2 regions of the Mycolicibacterium rhodesiae NBB3 genome follow, and region 2 is predicted to be linked to the other one. Evidence: predicted binding sites of a transcription regulator. Region 2 holds the regulator's gene; the other holds the start of a gene.
What was found. Region 2 encodes LexA, which represses DNA repair genes until DNA is damaged. Its sites were predicted from a motif close to CGAACANNTGTTCG; they were not measured.
Positions count from the first base shown of each region.

Region 1 (7,776 bases), 1.2 Mb from region 2:
CTTGTCCATACCGTCCTTCTCGACGAGCTCGACGAGCTTCTCGAAATGAGCGGAACCGTAGACACCGTTGATTTTCATCTTGCCGATCCCCGGCGCCTCGACGTAGGAGTCGCGCGGGATCGAGATCGCGGTGGCCGACTTCCCGTTGTTGGGGATACGGATCAAGATGATGGTGTCGGTGTTGGTCGCCTCGTCATCGCCGGCTCGCAGCGTGGCGAGTTCCTGTTCGGACAGCGGGTTTCCGTGCGCGTCCGTGCGGCTGTCGACGCCGACCAACAAGATGTCGATCGCGCCGTCTTCGCCGCCGTCGCCCAATGCCATCGGGGAGATGTGGTTGATGCCGGACTCGAACGACCGAATCTTGCCCCAAGCGACGCCTGTACCGACGACGATCGCCAGTGCCATCGACACGGCAATGACACGGAGGGTGCGAGCGGGCATCAACCCAGGCTACTGGCGAAAAGGGCACAGAGTGGGTAGCGCGAGTCGGCGTGCCAGACTCGTCACTATGTCTTTTCGAGAGTCTGCCCGAATCGTTATCTCCGGTGCCGGCGGCATGGTCGGACGTGAATTAGCAGCTCAGGCGCGCAACCAGGGGCGTGACGTGCTGGCCTTGACGTCGTCTGAGTGGGATATCACCGATGCTCCCGCCGCCGAGCGATTCGTCGAACCAGGTGACGTGGTCATCAACTGTGCGGCCTACACGGCCGTCGACGCCGCCGAATCCGACGAGGAGCGCGCCCACGCGGTAAATGCCGTGGGACCGGCCAATATCGCGCAGGCCTGTGCACGTGCGGGTGCGGAATTCATCCACATCTCCACCGACTACGTTTTCTCCGGCCCGAAAGGCACCCCATTCGAGATCAACGACGAAACGGCGCCGGCGGGGGTGTACGGCCGCACCAAGCTCGCAGGCGAGTTCGCGGTGCTCACGGCGATGCCTGACGCCCACATCGTCAGGACGGCCTGGATCTACGAGGGCGCCGACGGCAGCGACTTCGTGGCCGTGATGAAAAGGCTGGCCGCCGGCGACAAGACGGTCAACGTGGTCGACGACCAGATCGGCTCGCCGACGTATGCGGCCGATCTGGTGGGTGCGCTGCTCGAGGTGGCCGACGGAGGCATTCGGGAGCCCGTATTGCACGCCACCAACGCCGGCGAGGCCAGCCGCTTCGAACAGGCTCAGGCGGTGTTCGAGGCCGTCGGCGCCGACCCCGCCCGGGTACGCCCGGTCAGCACGGACCAGTACCCGCGACCCGCCCCACGGCCGGAGTACTCGGTGCTGTCCTCGCGGCTGTCCGCGGAGGCGGGTCTGACTCCGCTGCGGCCGTGGCGCGACGCGCTCGCCGCCGCGATCGCCAAACACGGCCCAGCGGCAGCCGCCACGTGAGTGACGAATTGGTGGGCGTCGCGTGAGTGACGAATTAGTAGTGGTGACCGTGACGTATTCGCCGGGGCCCCACCTGAACCGGTTCCTGGCGTCGCTGTCGCACGCCACCGACCGAGCGGTCACGGTCATCATGTCCGACAACGGGTCCACCGACGGGGCGCCGGAAGAGGCGCTGGAGCGGTATCCCAACGTGCGCCTCATGCGCACGGGCGCAAACCTCGGTTACGGCACCGCGGTGAACCGTGCTGTCGCCGAATCCCTGAAAGGCGATGCAGCCGAGGCGATCTCCGACTTCTTCATCGTCGCCAACCCTGACGTCCAGTGGGGGCCGCGCAGCATCGACATCCTGCTGGATGCGGCGGCTCGCTGGCCGCGCGCGGGTGCGCTGGGGCCGCTGATCCGCGACCCGGACGGGACTGTGTACCCGTCGGCGCGGCATCAGCCCAGCCTCATCCGGGGCGGCATGCACGCGGTCATCGGGCCGTTGTGGCGGTCCAACCCGTGGACCGCGGCCTACCGCCAGGCAAGGCTCGAGCCCAGCGAACGCGAAGTCGGATGGCTGTCGGGGTCGTGCCTGTTGTTGCGGCGGGCAGCGTTCGAGGAGATAGCCGGGTTCGACGAGCGCTACTTCATGTACATGGAGGACGTCGACCTCGGAGATCGCCTCGGCCGCGCGGGTTGGCAGAACGTGTACGTGCCGTCGGCGGAGATCTTGCACGACAAGGGGCACACGACGGGCCGCGATCCGGCACGGAACTTGGCTGCTCACCACACCAGTACCTACACTTTCCTGGCGGATCGGTATTCACACTGGTCACAGGCACCGTTGCGATGGACGATCAAGGCCGCTCTCGCGGCGCGCGCGGGGTTGGTTGTACGCAATGCCAGGCGTAAGCAGGCGAAAGGACGGCGCTGATGAATCCGGCCGAAGTAGATGCCGTCGTATTGGTCGGTGGTCTGGGCACCCGGTTGCGCCCGCTGACCCTGTCGGCTCCTAAACCGATGCTGCCGACAGCGGGGCTGCCGTTCCTGACGCACCTGCTGTCGAGGATCGCCGATGCCGGCATCGAGCACGTCGTGCTCGGCACGTCCTACAAGGCGGCGGTGTTCGAGTCGGAGTTCGGTGACGGGTCCAAGCTGGGCCTGCAGATCGACTACGTCGTCGAGGATGAACCGTTGGGCACGGGCGGTGGCATCGCCAATGTGTCGTCGAAGCTCCGCCATCCCACTGCGCTCGTCTTCAACGGCGACGTGCTGTCCGGAGCCGACCTGCGCGCGATGCTGGACAGCCACGAGAACAAGAACGCCGACGTGACCCTGCACCTGGTGCGCGTTGGAGACCCTCGCGCGTTCGGGTGCGTCCCAACCGATGCCGACGGTGTGGTCACCGCTTTTCTGGAGAAGACGCAGGATCCGCCCACCGACCAGATCAATGCCGGGTGCTATGTGTTCAAACGCGAGATCATCGACCGCATTCCGAAGGGACGCGCGGTCTCCGTCGAGCGCGAAGTGTTTCCGGCCCTGCTCGCCGACGGGATGCGCGTGTGCGGCTACGTCGACTCCACCTATTGGCGCGACATGGGCACACCCGAGGATTTCGTGCGCGGTTCCGCCGACCTGGTCCGCGGTATCGCGCCGTCACCGGCGTTGCGCGGCCAACGCGGTGAGGAGCTCGTCCACGACGGCGCCAGTGTCGCGCCGGGCGCATTGTTGATCGGCGGCACGGTGGTCGGCCGCGGCGCCGAAATCGCCGGTGGCGCACGGCTGGACGGGGCCGTGATCTTCGACGGCGCCAAGGTCGGGGCGGGCGCCGTGATCGAGCGCTCGATCATCGGATTCGGCGCCCGCATCGGACCCCGTGCGCTGATTCGAGACGGCGTGATCGGTGACGGCGCCGACATCGGTGCGCGCTGTGAGCTGCTACGTGGTGCGCGGGTATGGCCCGGAGTCACGATTCCCGACGGCGGAATCCGCTACTCCACCGATATCTAGCGACTTCGGCGCGCATACGATCGCTCACCGATCGCCGGCGCACCGAAATCACAGATTGCGTTGCGAGGCGGCGGCCGCCAGCTGCGTCAGCCCGAAGTCGGTGTCCTCCGGAAGCCCGTCCAACGGCCACCACCGAAGGTCCAACGACTCATCGCTGCGGGCGATCTCAGCACCCGCGGGGGCACGCACGATGAATTGCATGTCGAGATGGCGGGTGGGCACCCCGAGGGAACACGTCACCGGATGAACGTGCAGCGCGGCCATCGATGGATCGATCTCCAGTCCGTCGACGCCCGACTCCTCGGTGGCCTCCCGCAGTGCGGCGGCGACGATGTCGGCGTCGGACTCCTCACAATGCCCGCCGAGTTGCAGCCACCGACCGAACCGCGGGTGCAGGGTGAGCAACGCGTGAGTCCCTTCGGCGTCGACGACGAGAGCCGAACCTGTCACGTGACCGGGCACGCAGGTGCGCAGGCATCCGTCGGGTCGTGCGGCCAGAAACGCCAGGACGGCATGACGCAGGGAGTCCTGGGCGGGATCGGGCGCCTCCCAGTCGGTCAGCACGTGCACCGCCGACGCGTGCAGGGTCACTTGCGCACCAGTAGGTCATCGGTCGGTACCGGGTCGCGCGGTCCAGAACCCGCTTCGGGATAGCCGATCGCGATGGCGCCCAACGGCTCCCAGTCGGCGGGCAGGCCGAGTTCGTCGCGCACCAGATCGGCGGCGAAGATGGTGGAGCCGATCCAGCAGCTGCCCACTCCACGTACCGCCAGCGCCACCAACAGAGCCTGCACCGCGGCACCGACGGCGACGGTGAACATCGTGTGCTCCGCGGCGGTGCGTTCGGTGTCGGGGTAGCTGTGCGCACCATCGGGCACCATGAACGGGATCACGAGTTCGGGTGCGTCGTAAAGGATCTGGCCACGTTTGACGCGGTGTTCGACGGCATCGGCGGTTCGCCCATCGCCCGCCAGGTCCGTCCGCCACTTTGCCTTCATCCGGTCGAGCAAGGCCAGTCGACGGGCAGGATCCTGCATCCACACGAACCGCACCGGTCGGGTGTGATGCGGCGCCGGTGCGGTAAGTGCTTCGGCGACGGCGGCCTCGATCAGATCGGGGGCCACTTGCTCGCCACTGAAAGCGCGCACCGACCGCCGCAGCAGCTGGGCCTGGCTGCGCCCGAGCGCAATCGCCTCCTCGGTGCCCAGCCAGAACAGATCGTCCTCGCCGGTCCGCACGAGATCACGCGCGCCGGAGCCGTTGTCCTGCAGGGACAGTCCCCGCACCACCGCGACAGGTATGTCCGTCAGCTTGCCCTTGACGAGATCGGCCGCGGCAGCGATCTCGTCGGCGACGGCGATCTCGGTGACAATCAACTCATTCCCGTGCCGATCCTGGGATCCTTCGTAGCCGTGCAGCACCGTCAGTCCCGCTGCGCCGATCGCGACGTCGGTCTGTCCGTTGCGCCACGCCCGTCCCATCGTGTCGGTCACCACGACCCCGACCGTGACGCCGAGGTGTTCGCGCAGCCTCTCCCGCAGGGTCGCGGCGCTGCCGTCCGGGTCGGTGGGCAGTAGCGCGAGTTCTGCCGAGTCGACATTGGAGCCGTCCACCCCCGCCGCCGCCTGCACCAGCCCGATGGCGTTCTCGGTGATCAGCGTCTTGCCCTTGCGTGCGAGCACCCGCACCGCCTCTGCGTCGATCAGCTCGCGCCGCAGAATGTCTCGCTCTTCGGGGTCGGTAGGCGCGTCGACGATGCGGCCCTCACACTTGGAGATCACCTTGCTGGTGATCACCAGGATGTCGCCGTCTTGTAGCCGGGGTGCGGCCGTAGCGATGGCGGCAGCGAGATCGTCGCCGGGCCGGAACTCGGGAAGTCCTGGAACCGGCAGTATTTCGACGGCGCCGGCAGATCCATGTTCTGTCATGGGCGTGGGTCCAGCTTCAACCCGGCCAGATCGAGGCCTGCGCGCACCATGTCGGCCGTCGTCGCCGGTTCCGTCATCAGCAGTGGCACCGCACGCACCTCCACACCGTCGATCTCGGCGTGATCACCCTCGTGGATGAGCCAGCCATCGAGGATGCCGGTACCGCTGCGGGCCCCGTAGTGGTTGCCGACCGCTTCGGAGGTACTGGCCACGCCGATGACCGACAAGCATTCGTCGGCCATGCCGCGCAACGGCTTACCGCCGATGATGGGGGAGTAGCCGATGACCCGTGCCGTCGTCGTGCGCAGCGCACCCCGGATGCCGGGGATGTTCAAGATCGATCCGATACTCACGACCGGGTTGGACGGAGCCAGCAGGACGACGTCCGCCGTCTCGATGGACTCGACGACGCCTGGACCGGCTGATGCCGTATCGGCGCCGACGAACGCGAAGCTGTGCGTGGGTATCTGGGCGCGATAGCGCACCCACCACTCCTGGAAGTGGATCGCACGCGATTCGCCGTCCTCGGGATCGGTGACGACGACATGGGTTTCGCTGCGATCGTCGCTGGCGGGCAAGAGCCGCGCACCCGGTGACCATCGGGCGCATAACGCTTCGGTCACTTGTGACAACGGATATCCGGCCCGCAGCATCTGACTGCGTACAAGGTGGGTAGCGAGGTCGCGATCGCCGAGGCCGAACCAGTCCGGCTGCACCCCGTACGCGGCGAGTTCCTCCTTGGCGTGCCAGGTTTCACCACGATGGCCCCAGCCGCGCTCGGGGTCGATACCACCGCCCAACGTGTACATACAGGTGTCGAGGTCCGGACATATCCGCACACCGAACATCCAGGCGTCGTCGCCGACGTTGACCACTGCGGTCAACTCATGCGTCGAAGAGGTGCCGGCATCGCCGAACTGGCCCAGGCCCAACAGGTGCTGAACGCCGAGGAGAAAGCGTGCGCCGCCGACGCCGCCGACCAGAACGGTGACCTTCACAGTGACCGACATTAGGCCGTCGGGCGCCGGCGAGAGCATGTGGCCGTGGGTGTGACAGACACGCCGATATTTCGACGCGCCGAAATCGGGTCACGGAATGGTATGAATTTCTGTTCCAACGCTTGACCCCGACAGCCAACGCGTGTGTAATCACACCAGTGTCATTTCGCGGTTGGCCGGCCGGTTTCGGTGTCGCAGACCGAGATTCGATCATATGTTCGAATTGAGATGGCCGCACAGAATAAAAGTGGGGCTCTTTTTTACGGATCTACGACACCAGGTGAGGAGGCGGAAAATGTCTTTTGAGTACAGCGATTTCGATCACGTGGTCCGTTTTGACGATCGGCTGCTTGGCTCAGTTGACAGCGCGCCGCACACCAATACCGGACCGGCACCGTTCGAGACGCCACGGCGTCCCCAGTTGAGTCTGGTGCCCGCCCCGATTGATGTGGCGCCGCCATTGCCGGCAATCCCGGCAATGCTTACGCCGGAAGACGACCTCTGGCAGGAGAAGGCGCTGTGCGCCCAAACCGACCCCGAGGCGTTCTTCCCCGAGAAGGGCGGCTCGACCCGCGAAGCCAAGCGCATCTGCCAGGGTTGCGAGGTGCGCGACGCGTGCCTTGACTACGCGCTGGCGCATGACGAGCGCTTCGGCATCTGGGGCGGGCTCTCCGAGCGTGAGCGCCGTCGCCTCAAGCGCGGCGTCATCTAACGCTCTTCGCGCAAGCGTCCCCCTGCCCTTCGGGCGGGAGGTGCCCCCACATCGCAATCTAGGCGCGCCCTACTCGTCTTCGATCGTCGGATCGATGACGGAGGGCTCGACGCCCAAATAGGTGGCCACCTGGGCCACCAAGACTTCATGCAGCAGGTCCGAGAGTTCGACGGTGTCCTTCACCCGTCGTTCGATCGGCTTGCGGAACAACACAATTCGCGCCCTCGTGGCGTTACCTCTGACATCAACACCCGCTGGGATCAGCCGGGCCAGTGCGATCGGGCCGTCGGCGATCACCTCAGGCGGCCATTGCACGCTCTCGGGGTCCTTCGGCGAGATACGGGGAATTTCGTCGACGGCGATATCCAGCGTGGAGACTCTGTCCTGCCACCGGCGTTCGATCGGTTCGTAGGCCTCCAGGACGGCCATGTCGAACAGTTCGGCTCGGCTGCGCCAGCCGGGCACCGTCGCCGGCAGAAGCGGTCCGCGCATTTCGCGGCCGCGGCGTGATCGGTGTCCGCGTCCATCCGCCACGAACACAGATCGTAACGGTTCAAGATCGACACTGAACATGCCGCGCGTGTCCGGCGGCTTGCATCGTTTGCGCACGATAGCCTCTCGCTGTGAACGTTCCCCGTCGCTGCTGCCGGCCCGGGTGCCCCCACTACGCGGTGGCGACGCTGACCTTCGTGTACTCCGACTCGACGGCAGTCGTCGGCCCGCTGGCCACGGTGTCCGAGCCGCATTCGTGGGACC
Region 1 is NC_016604.1:438,449-446,224, reverse strand. Features, by position in the region: gene MYCRHN_RS02100 (LCP family protein) at 1-441, opposite strand, end outside; gene rfbD (dTDP-4-dehydrorhamnose reductase) at 509-1,390, shown strand; gene MYCRHN_RS02090 (glycosyltransferase family 2 protein) at 1,413-2,306, shown strand; gene manB (mannose-1-phosphate guanylyltransferase ManB) at 2,303-3,382, shown strand; gene MYCRHN_RS02080 (NUDIX hydrolase) at 3,431-3,973, opposite strand; gene MYCRHN_RS02075 (coenzyme F420-0:L-glutamate ligase) at 3,970-5,310, opposite strand; gene cofD (2-phospho-L-lactate transferase) at 5,307-6,308, opposite strand; gene MYCRHN_RS33230 (WhiB family transcriptional regulator) at 6,604-7,020, shown strand; gene MYCRHN_RS02060 (metallopeptidase family protein) at 7,090-7,512, opposite strand; gene MYCRHN_RS02055 (DUF3499 domain-containing protein) at 7,644-7,776, shown strand, end outside.
Region 1: the regulator LexA is predicted to act here: its motif matches at 6,516-6,529, upstream of cofD (2-phospho-L-lactate transferase).

Region 2 (7,776 bases):
TCAACGCGGCCAGGCGTGCCGCCGGGGGAGCGCTGGGTCCCCTTGGCGCCGCCGAGGGCGAAGCGACCCCCATCGGCAAGGACGGCCTGCGGCAGAACTTCGCCGGCGGCGCGATCTTCTACACGCCGGCGACCGGCGCGAACGTCGTGACCGGCCAGGTGCTGGCCAAGTACGAGAGCGTGGGTGGCCCCGAGGGTGATCTCGGCTTCCCGATCAGCAGCGAGGTCGACGGCGGGCTCGCCACCGAGAGCCGCATGAGCAGCTTTGCTGCTGAGGACAAGCCGGTCATCTTCTGGACGCCCGAATACGGTGCGGTGATCGTGCGCGGCGCCATGGCGGCGGCGTGGGACCGGCTGGAAGGGGCGAAGGGCGCGCTGGGCGCGCCGATGGCCGATCAGACCGAAGCCGGCGATGTCGTCACGCAGAGATTCAGCGGCGGTGTCGTCTCGTGGGATCGGTCGAAGAACCAATTCACGACCGAACCGGCGAATCTGGCTTCCGAACTGTCCGGCCTCGAGGTCCCGGGGCAGAAGTCGCCCGAGGCACCCAACGGCTCGCAGGCATCCGACGATTCCGGCGGTAAGAATTGGTTCAAGTTCAGCTGGTGGTGGCTGCTGGCACTGGTGCCGTTGGTGATCCTCGTCGGCGCTGTGTTGCTGGCGACACTGCTGCGGCGGCGCAAGGGTGAAGACCCCTTCGCGCCGGACGGTTATCCGATGGCGGACAACAGGTTCGGAGGTGAGTCTGAAAGCGCCTACGGCACTGGCGGCTCACCTGAGCGAATGACCACCGACGACGAGTACGCCGCGGCGATGTTCGGCGACCGCTACGCCAGTGAGGGGTTGGGGTCAGCTCCCCACGGTGTCGATGAGCCCCACGGGCACGACCTGCCGCACGGCGAAGAGGCACCACCGCATGACGACGATCGGTCTCATGTCGAGGAGTGGCTGCGCAGCGACGAGGTTCACGCACCGGACGACGACGTGTGGGGAGCCCCTCCGCCGGACGTCCAGGAGGAGCCGCCGGCACCCTTTGACGAACCCGACCAACCCGTCGAATCTGTCGAACCCGCCGAGGATGAGGACTCCGACGCGGTGGACACCGCGCCGACGGCCGTCATCACCGTTCCCCCGGTGATCGCCCGCGATCCGCTCACCGACACCGGGCGGCACGCGCGAATCGAGGTCGACGAGCCCGAGCCGCGGATAGCGTTCCTGATGCCGCTCGACGACCCGAACCAGGCGCCGGACGGATATCCGGTCAAGGCCAACACCAAGACAGGCGTGTACTGGGCGCCCGGCAGCACGATGTACGAGGACGCCAGTGCCGAAATATGGTTCGCGAGTGAAGAACTCGCACGGGTGAACGGTTTCGTCGCCGACGACGACGTCCGCTAGACCTTACGGATGACCGTCACAACCTTGCCCAGCACGGCTGCGTCGTTGCCGGGAATAGGGTCGAATGCGGGGTTGTGGGGCATCAGCCACACCTGACCGCGGGTGCGCTTGAACGTCTTCACCGTCGCCTCGCCGTCGATCATCGCGGCCACGATGTCACCGTTGTCGGCGACGTTCTGCTGACGCACGACCACCCAGTCGCCGTCGCAGATCGCCGCGTCGACCATGGAGTCGCCGACCACCTTCAGCAGGAACAGTGAACCTTCGCCGACCAGTTCTCGTGGTAGCGGGAAGACATCCTCGACAGCCTCTTCGGCCAAGATCGGTCCACCGGCGGCGATGCGGCCCAGCACCGGTACGAATGTCGGCTCCGGCAGAGCATCGGACCCGGCGACATCGGTGGCGACGATCGAGGGGAGGCTGTCGGCGCCGCGCACGTCCACGGCACGCGGACGATTGGGGTCGCGGCGCAGGTAGCCCTTGCGCTCCAAGGTGCGCAGCTGATGAGCCACCGATGACGTCGATGTCAGGCCGACCGCGTCGCCGATCTCTCTGATACTCGGGGGATAGCCGCGGGTGGTCACCGAGGCGCGGATCACGTCGAGAATGGTGCGCTGACGCTCCGTCAGACCAGTATCGAGCCCACCGCGCCCACCCGTGCTGTCCGTGCCGTTCGGGGTACCGCTGTCCGAATCCATGGCGCGAATGTAGCCCTTGGCCGACGATTAATCAAACATGTGTTCGAGGCGTGTCGCGCGCTGCCGGCGTGCGGATGCGGGCGGACAGGACTTGTCGGTGGGCCGCGATATCGTTCGGCAACAGTTCGATCACATGTTCTATTAATCGAACAGATGATCGAGTATGTTCGAACACAAGAGCGAAAGACTCGAACCGGAAGGCAGGAAGATGACGATTCTCGAGACCCGGGAGAACCGGGCAATACCAGTGGTCAGGCCCGGAATTCGGCCTGCCGGCGCCCGGCGGCGCCCTGTTTCGCGTCGGCCGGGCGGTGCACCGGTGCGGTACCGCAACTCGGGCGTGCTGGTATCGCGCGCCTCGCATCGTCGCAAGCCGATCACCCCGGTCACCACGGTCCTGCTGGCGCTGGTCGCCGCCGGGATCACGGTGTGGCTCGGCCTGGTGGCACAGTTCGGCGGGGTCGTCGGGGAATCGGCGCCGGTGCCCGACCGGTTGGCCGTGGTCCAGGTGCAGACCGGCGAGACGCTGCAGCAGGTGGCCGGGCGGGTGGCCCCCGACGCACCGGTGGGCCCGGTCGTCGACCGGATCCGCGAACTCAACCACCTCGACTCCGTCTCAGTGCACGCCGGCCAGACGCTGATCGCGCCAATCAGCTGACGGTGTGTCGTGTCCGGTGAAAACCTCGACCGCACAAGCGTATTCGCACGGGCAATGACGAGGCCCGCCGCATTGGGCACGAATCTGGGCTGGCGGACTGCCACGCAGGTACGCTCAGAGGCGGTTGAGGTAGTCATTTGTTGGCTCGGCGAAGGAGCGGTGATGCACTGTCCGTTCTGTCGCCATCCCGATTCCAGGGTCGTCGACTCCCGGGAAACCGACGAAGGCCAAGCCATTCGGCGCCGCAGATCGTGTCCGGAGTGTGGTCGTCGTTTCACGACGGTCGAGACCGCGGTTCTCGCAGTGGTCAAACGCAGCGGCGTCACCGAACCGTTCAGCCGGGAGAAGGTCGTCAAGGGTGTGCGTCGCGCCTGCCAGGGGCGACAGGTCGACGACGACGCGCTGAATCTGCTCGCCCAGCAGGTGGAAGATGCGGTGCGCGCGGCGGGTTCACCTGAAGTGCCCAGTAACGAGGTGGGGCTGGCCATCCTCGGGCCGCTCCGCGACCTCGACGAGGTGGCATACCTGCGGTTCGCCTCCGTCTACCGTGGATTCAGCTCGGCCGAGGATTTCGAGCGCGAAATCCAGGCGCTGCGTGAGCATCGCAAGTCGCCGGAGCCGGCACCGAACTGAACTGCTCGTCAGTCGATGTGCTTTGTGCCGTCGCTGACCACGCGGCCCGCCACCCGCACCCAGCCCTCGGGGCTCCACTCGGTCGAGATCATCGATCCCTTGCCCTGCACGATGTCCAGATCGCGGCTCAGGTAGTCGGTGATGCGTACCGCGGCGGCACCGGTCGCCTCGTCCTCCGGAACGCCGAGGTGAGTTGCGAACATCCGAGACCGAATCTTGCCGGCGGATCGGTCGAGCCAGGTCCACAAGTAGTGCTCGACGTCGTCGGAGTAGTCGGCGGGATCCGCGGCCATCAGTTCGTCGACGGAGCCGAGATCATAGATCGCGAAGTCCGGGGCCCATTCCGCGCGTGCGCTCACTGCTGTCAGGTCACCGTCATAGATCACCTGCACGATGCCCGCGGGGACCTGCAACGTCTTGATCGCATACCCCTGCTCGCGTAGCCACCACGAAGCGCCCACAGTCGGATGTCCGGCAAAGGGCAGCTCGACGGCAGGCGTGAAGATCCGCGCGTGGGCTGTGCTCGCCCCACCTTCCGGAAAATCGATGAATATCGTTTCGCTGTAACCCAATTCGGTGGCGATCCGCTGGCGGTCCGCAGGATCGACGGTGCTGTTGTCGACGACGCCCAGCGGATTTCCATAGTTGCCCTCCGGGTCGGTGAAAACCCGGAGAACGGTCACATCGATGGCCATGGCCCGATGCTACTTACCGACGATGTGCCGGTGGGTGCTCAGGTGGCGCTGCGTTCGTCGTGATCCATCGCGTCGAGCACCGCATCGCGCGTTCCGGCCGGCCCACAGATGTCACCCGCTTCGATGCCGGTTCGCAGCAGACCGCGCAGATAGTCCTGGTCGTAAACGGCGGGTTCGGTGGAGCAGATGAACTGCTCGAGGACCTCGACGAAGCGGTCGGGATCGTCGTGGAACGGGAAGTGTCCGGAGCCTTCGAAGATCTCCAACTGCGAGCCGGGCATGGCGGCGTGCGCCATCCGAGCGTGACTGACGGGTATGACCGCGTCGGAGCTACCCCAAATCAATTGCACGGGAACGGATTGCGTCAAATAACATCGATCGAGCATTGTGACCACCTGGCCGCGCCAGTCGACGACAGCACGCAGGGTGCGTGCGAACGCCGACGATGCGGTCGGTTCCGGCAGATCCGCCAGAATTCGCAACATGTTGGGGATGTCGCGGCCCAGCCCGGTGGATCCGAACATCGCTCCCGCCACTCGTCCGACGACCTGCATCGCAGGCAACACCAACGGAAGTCGCAGGAATGCCAGTGCCTCACTGCCCATCGGCAGCGAGGCGACGCGCAGGGCGATGTTGACATCCTTGGTCACGCCGCCTGCGCCCACCAGAATCAGCCGTTCGACCAATTGAGGGAATTGATAGGCGAATTGCATGGCTACGCCACCGCCCAGTGAGTGACCGACGACGGTGACCTTATCGATGTCGAGCACGCTCAGCAGATCGCGCATACCGTTGGCGTATGCGGCCACCGAGTAGTCGGCGCGCGGTTTGTCAGACTTGCCGTGTCCCAACAGATCCGGGGCGATGACGGTAAACCGTTGCGCCAACTTCGATTGGACTGTGCTCCATGTGGTGGAGTTGTCGCCGATGCCGTGAATCAGCAGGATCGCCGGTCCGGAACCCGCCCGCTGGTATGCGCGCCGGTATCCGTGGATGGTGCGGAACTCCAACTCCGGTGTGAGTTCCCGCACGGGGCGCAGGTTCGGCGTTCGCGCGGCCATTGCGACAACTTAGCCGTCCTCACCGATGCGCGCTATTTGGCGTCGTCGTCCCTGCCTCTGTCCTGCTGTCGGAGGAACCGTTCGAACTCGGCACCCAGCTCGTCGCCGCTGGGCAGGTTCTCGTCGTGGGCGAGCAACGATCGGTTCTCCTGGGCGGCGGCGAAGGCGTCGTACTGGTGCTCCAGCGCGGTCACCACCTGCGCGACCTCACTGCTGCCCTCGACCTGTTCATTGATCTTCGCCTGGATCTCGGCACCCGCTGCATCCAGCGCCTCCAGTGGAATCTGTAGCGACGCGCTCTTGGCGACCTCGGCCAGCAACACCTCCGCGGCGGCGGGGTAGTCGGTCTGCGCCAGATAGTGCGGCACATGGACGGTGAAGCCGACGACTTCGTACCCGTGCTGCGACATCCGGAACTCCAGCAGGTTCGACACGCTTCCGGGTACCTGGACCTCGCCGACCCACGGCTGGTGTTCGGCGATGAGTTCCTTGTCGTTGGAGTGCGCGGTGAGCGTGATCGGCCGGGTGTGCGGAACCGCCATCGGGATCGCTCCCAGACCGATCACCCGGCGCACACCGAGCCGCTCGGCCAGCAGTCGCACAGCGGTCAGGAATCGCTCCCAGCGCAGATCCGGTTCCATCCCCGCAAGCAGCAGAAAGGGCGTGCCTACGCTGTCGTGCATCGCGTAGAGACTCAGCTCGGGATCCTCGTAGTGGGTGAAATGGTCGGTCTTGAAGGTCATCAACGGCCGCCGCGACCGGTAATCCAGCAGCTCGTCGATGGCGAAGGAGGCCACCAATTCGGTATCCAGCGTGTTCTTGAGGTGCTGGGAAGCCAGCTTGATGGCGTGCCCCGCGTCGGAAAAGCCCTCGAGCGCGTGGATCATCACCGGACCCCGGCCGTCCGGCGACGTCAGTTGCGGCGCGGGGAACTCCAGCTCGTACATGCCGGTCTGATCCGGCTGGTAGTGCTGTTCGGGTTGATCCGCTTGATCAGCCATCTCCGTGCCTCCTACGGTGTGAAGGCGGTGTCGCCTTTCCATCGTGACAACCAGTGTGGCCCATGTTGCGTTCCCATTGCGCGCCGCACCTATGCCTACGCCGGTGAGAACCGCCCGAAACCGCCGCTAACGACTGGCTTCGGCTAACGGCGAAACTGGTTGAGGGCGCGGAGCTTGTTCATCACATCCAGGGCGGCGACCTTATAGGCCTCCGAGAACGTCGGGTAATTGAAGACCGCGTCGACGAGGTACTCGATCGTGCCTCCGCAACCCATCACGGCTTGGCCGATGTGGACCATCTCGGTGGCGCTGGTGCCGAAGATGTGCACGCCGAGCAGCTTCAGGTCGTCGGTCGACACCAGCAGCTTCAGCATTCCGTAGGAGTCGCCGGCGATCTGGCCCCGCGCCAGTTCGCGGTAACGCGACACCCCGACCTCGTAGGGAATCGCGTTGCGGGTCAGTTCCACCTCGGTGGCGCCCACGTAGGACACCTCCGGGATGGAGTAGATGCCGATCGGTTGGAGGTCCGTCATGCCCTTGGCCGGTTCGCCGAATGCGTGATAGGCGGCCAGTCGGCCCTGCTCCATGGAGGTGGCCGCCAATGCCGGAAAGCCGATCACGTCCCCGACGGCGTAGATGTGGTCGACGAGAGTCTGGAAGTTGCTGTCGACGGCGATGCGCCCGCGCGAATCGGGCTGCAGGCCGGCATTGGCCAGATCGAGGTGTTCGGTCTGACCTTGTCTGCCCGCGGAGTACATCACCGTCTCGGCCGGGATCTGCTTGCCGCTGGCCAGCGTGGTGACGGTGCCCGCGGCGCCGACGTCCACGGCCGTCACCTCCTCGCCGAAGCGGAACGTCACCGCGAGGTCGCGCAGGTGGAACTTCAACGCCTCGATGATCTCGGGATCGCAGAAGTCGAGCAAGGTGTCGCGTTTCTCCACGACGGTCACCTTGGTGCCGAGCGCGGCGAACATCGAGGCGTATTCGATGCCGATCACCCCGGCGCCCACCACCACCATCGTGGCCGGCAGCGACTTGAGGTCGAGGATGCCGTCGGAGTCCAGGACGCGGTCTTCGTCGAACTCGACGCCGGGCGGTCGCGCCGGCTTGGTGCCGGTGGCAATCACGACATAGTCCCCGCTGACGGTGGTGCGCTCGCCGCGTGTCGGCTCCTCCACCAGCACGGTGTGAGCGTCGATGAACCGACCGTGCCCCTGGATGAGGTCGATGCGGTTGCGCATGAGTTGGGACCGCACGACGTCCTGTTCCTTGCCGACGACGTGAGACGTGCGTGCGAGCAGGTCGGCGGGCGTGATCTTCTCCTTGACGCGGTAGCTGGCACCGTAGAGCTCGCGCTGGTTCATGCCCGTCAGGTAGAGCACGGCCTCCCGCAGCGTCTTGGACGGGATCGTGCCGGTGGTCACGCAGACGCCGCCGAGCATCCGACCCCGCTCGACGATCGCCACCGACTTGCCGAGCTTTGCCGCCGCGATCGCGGCCTTCTGGCCACCCGGGCCCGAACCGATGACGATGAGGTCGTACTCGAGCATGGAACCCATAGCCACAAGGTCTACGCCGGTTGCGCGGATCTTGCACGCCGACAAGCGTCATCAGCACGGGAAATTAATCAACG
Region 2 is NC_016604.1:5,660,162-5,667,937, reverse strand. Features, by position in the region: gene MYCRHN_RS27255 (sunset domain-containing protein) at 1-1,397, shown strand, start outside; gene lexA (transcriptional repressor LexA) at 1,394-2,095, opposite strand; gene MYCRHN_RS27245 (LysM peptidoglycan-binding domain-containing protein) at 2,304-2,753, shown strand; gene nrdR (transcriptional regulator NrdR) at 2,916-3,386, shown strand; gene MYCRHN_RS27235 (PhzF family protein) at 3,395-4,081, opposite strand; gene MYCRHN_RS27230 (alpha/beta fold hydrolase) at 4,120-5,142, opposite strand; gene MYCRHN_RS27225 (proteasome assembly chaperone family protein) at 5,175-6,143, opposite strand; gene sthA (Si-specific NAD(P)(+) transhydrogenase) at 6,287-7,693, opposite strand.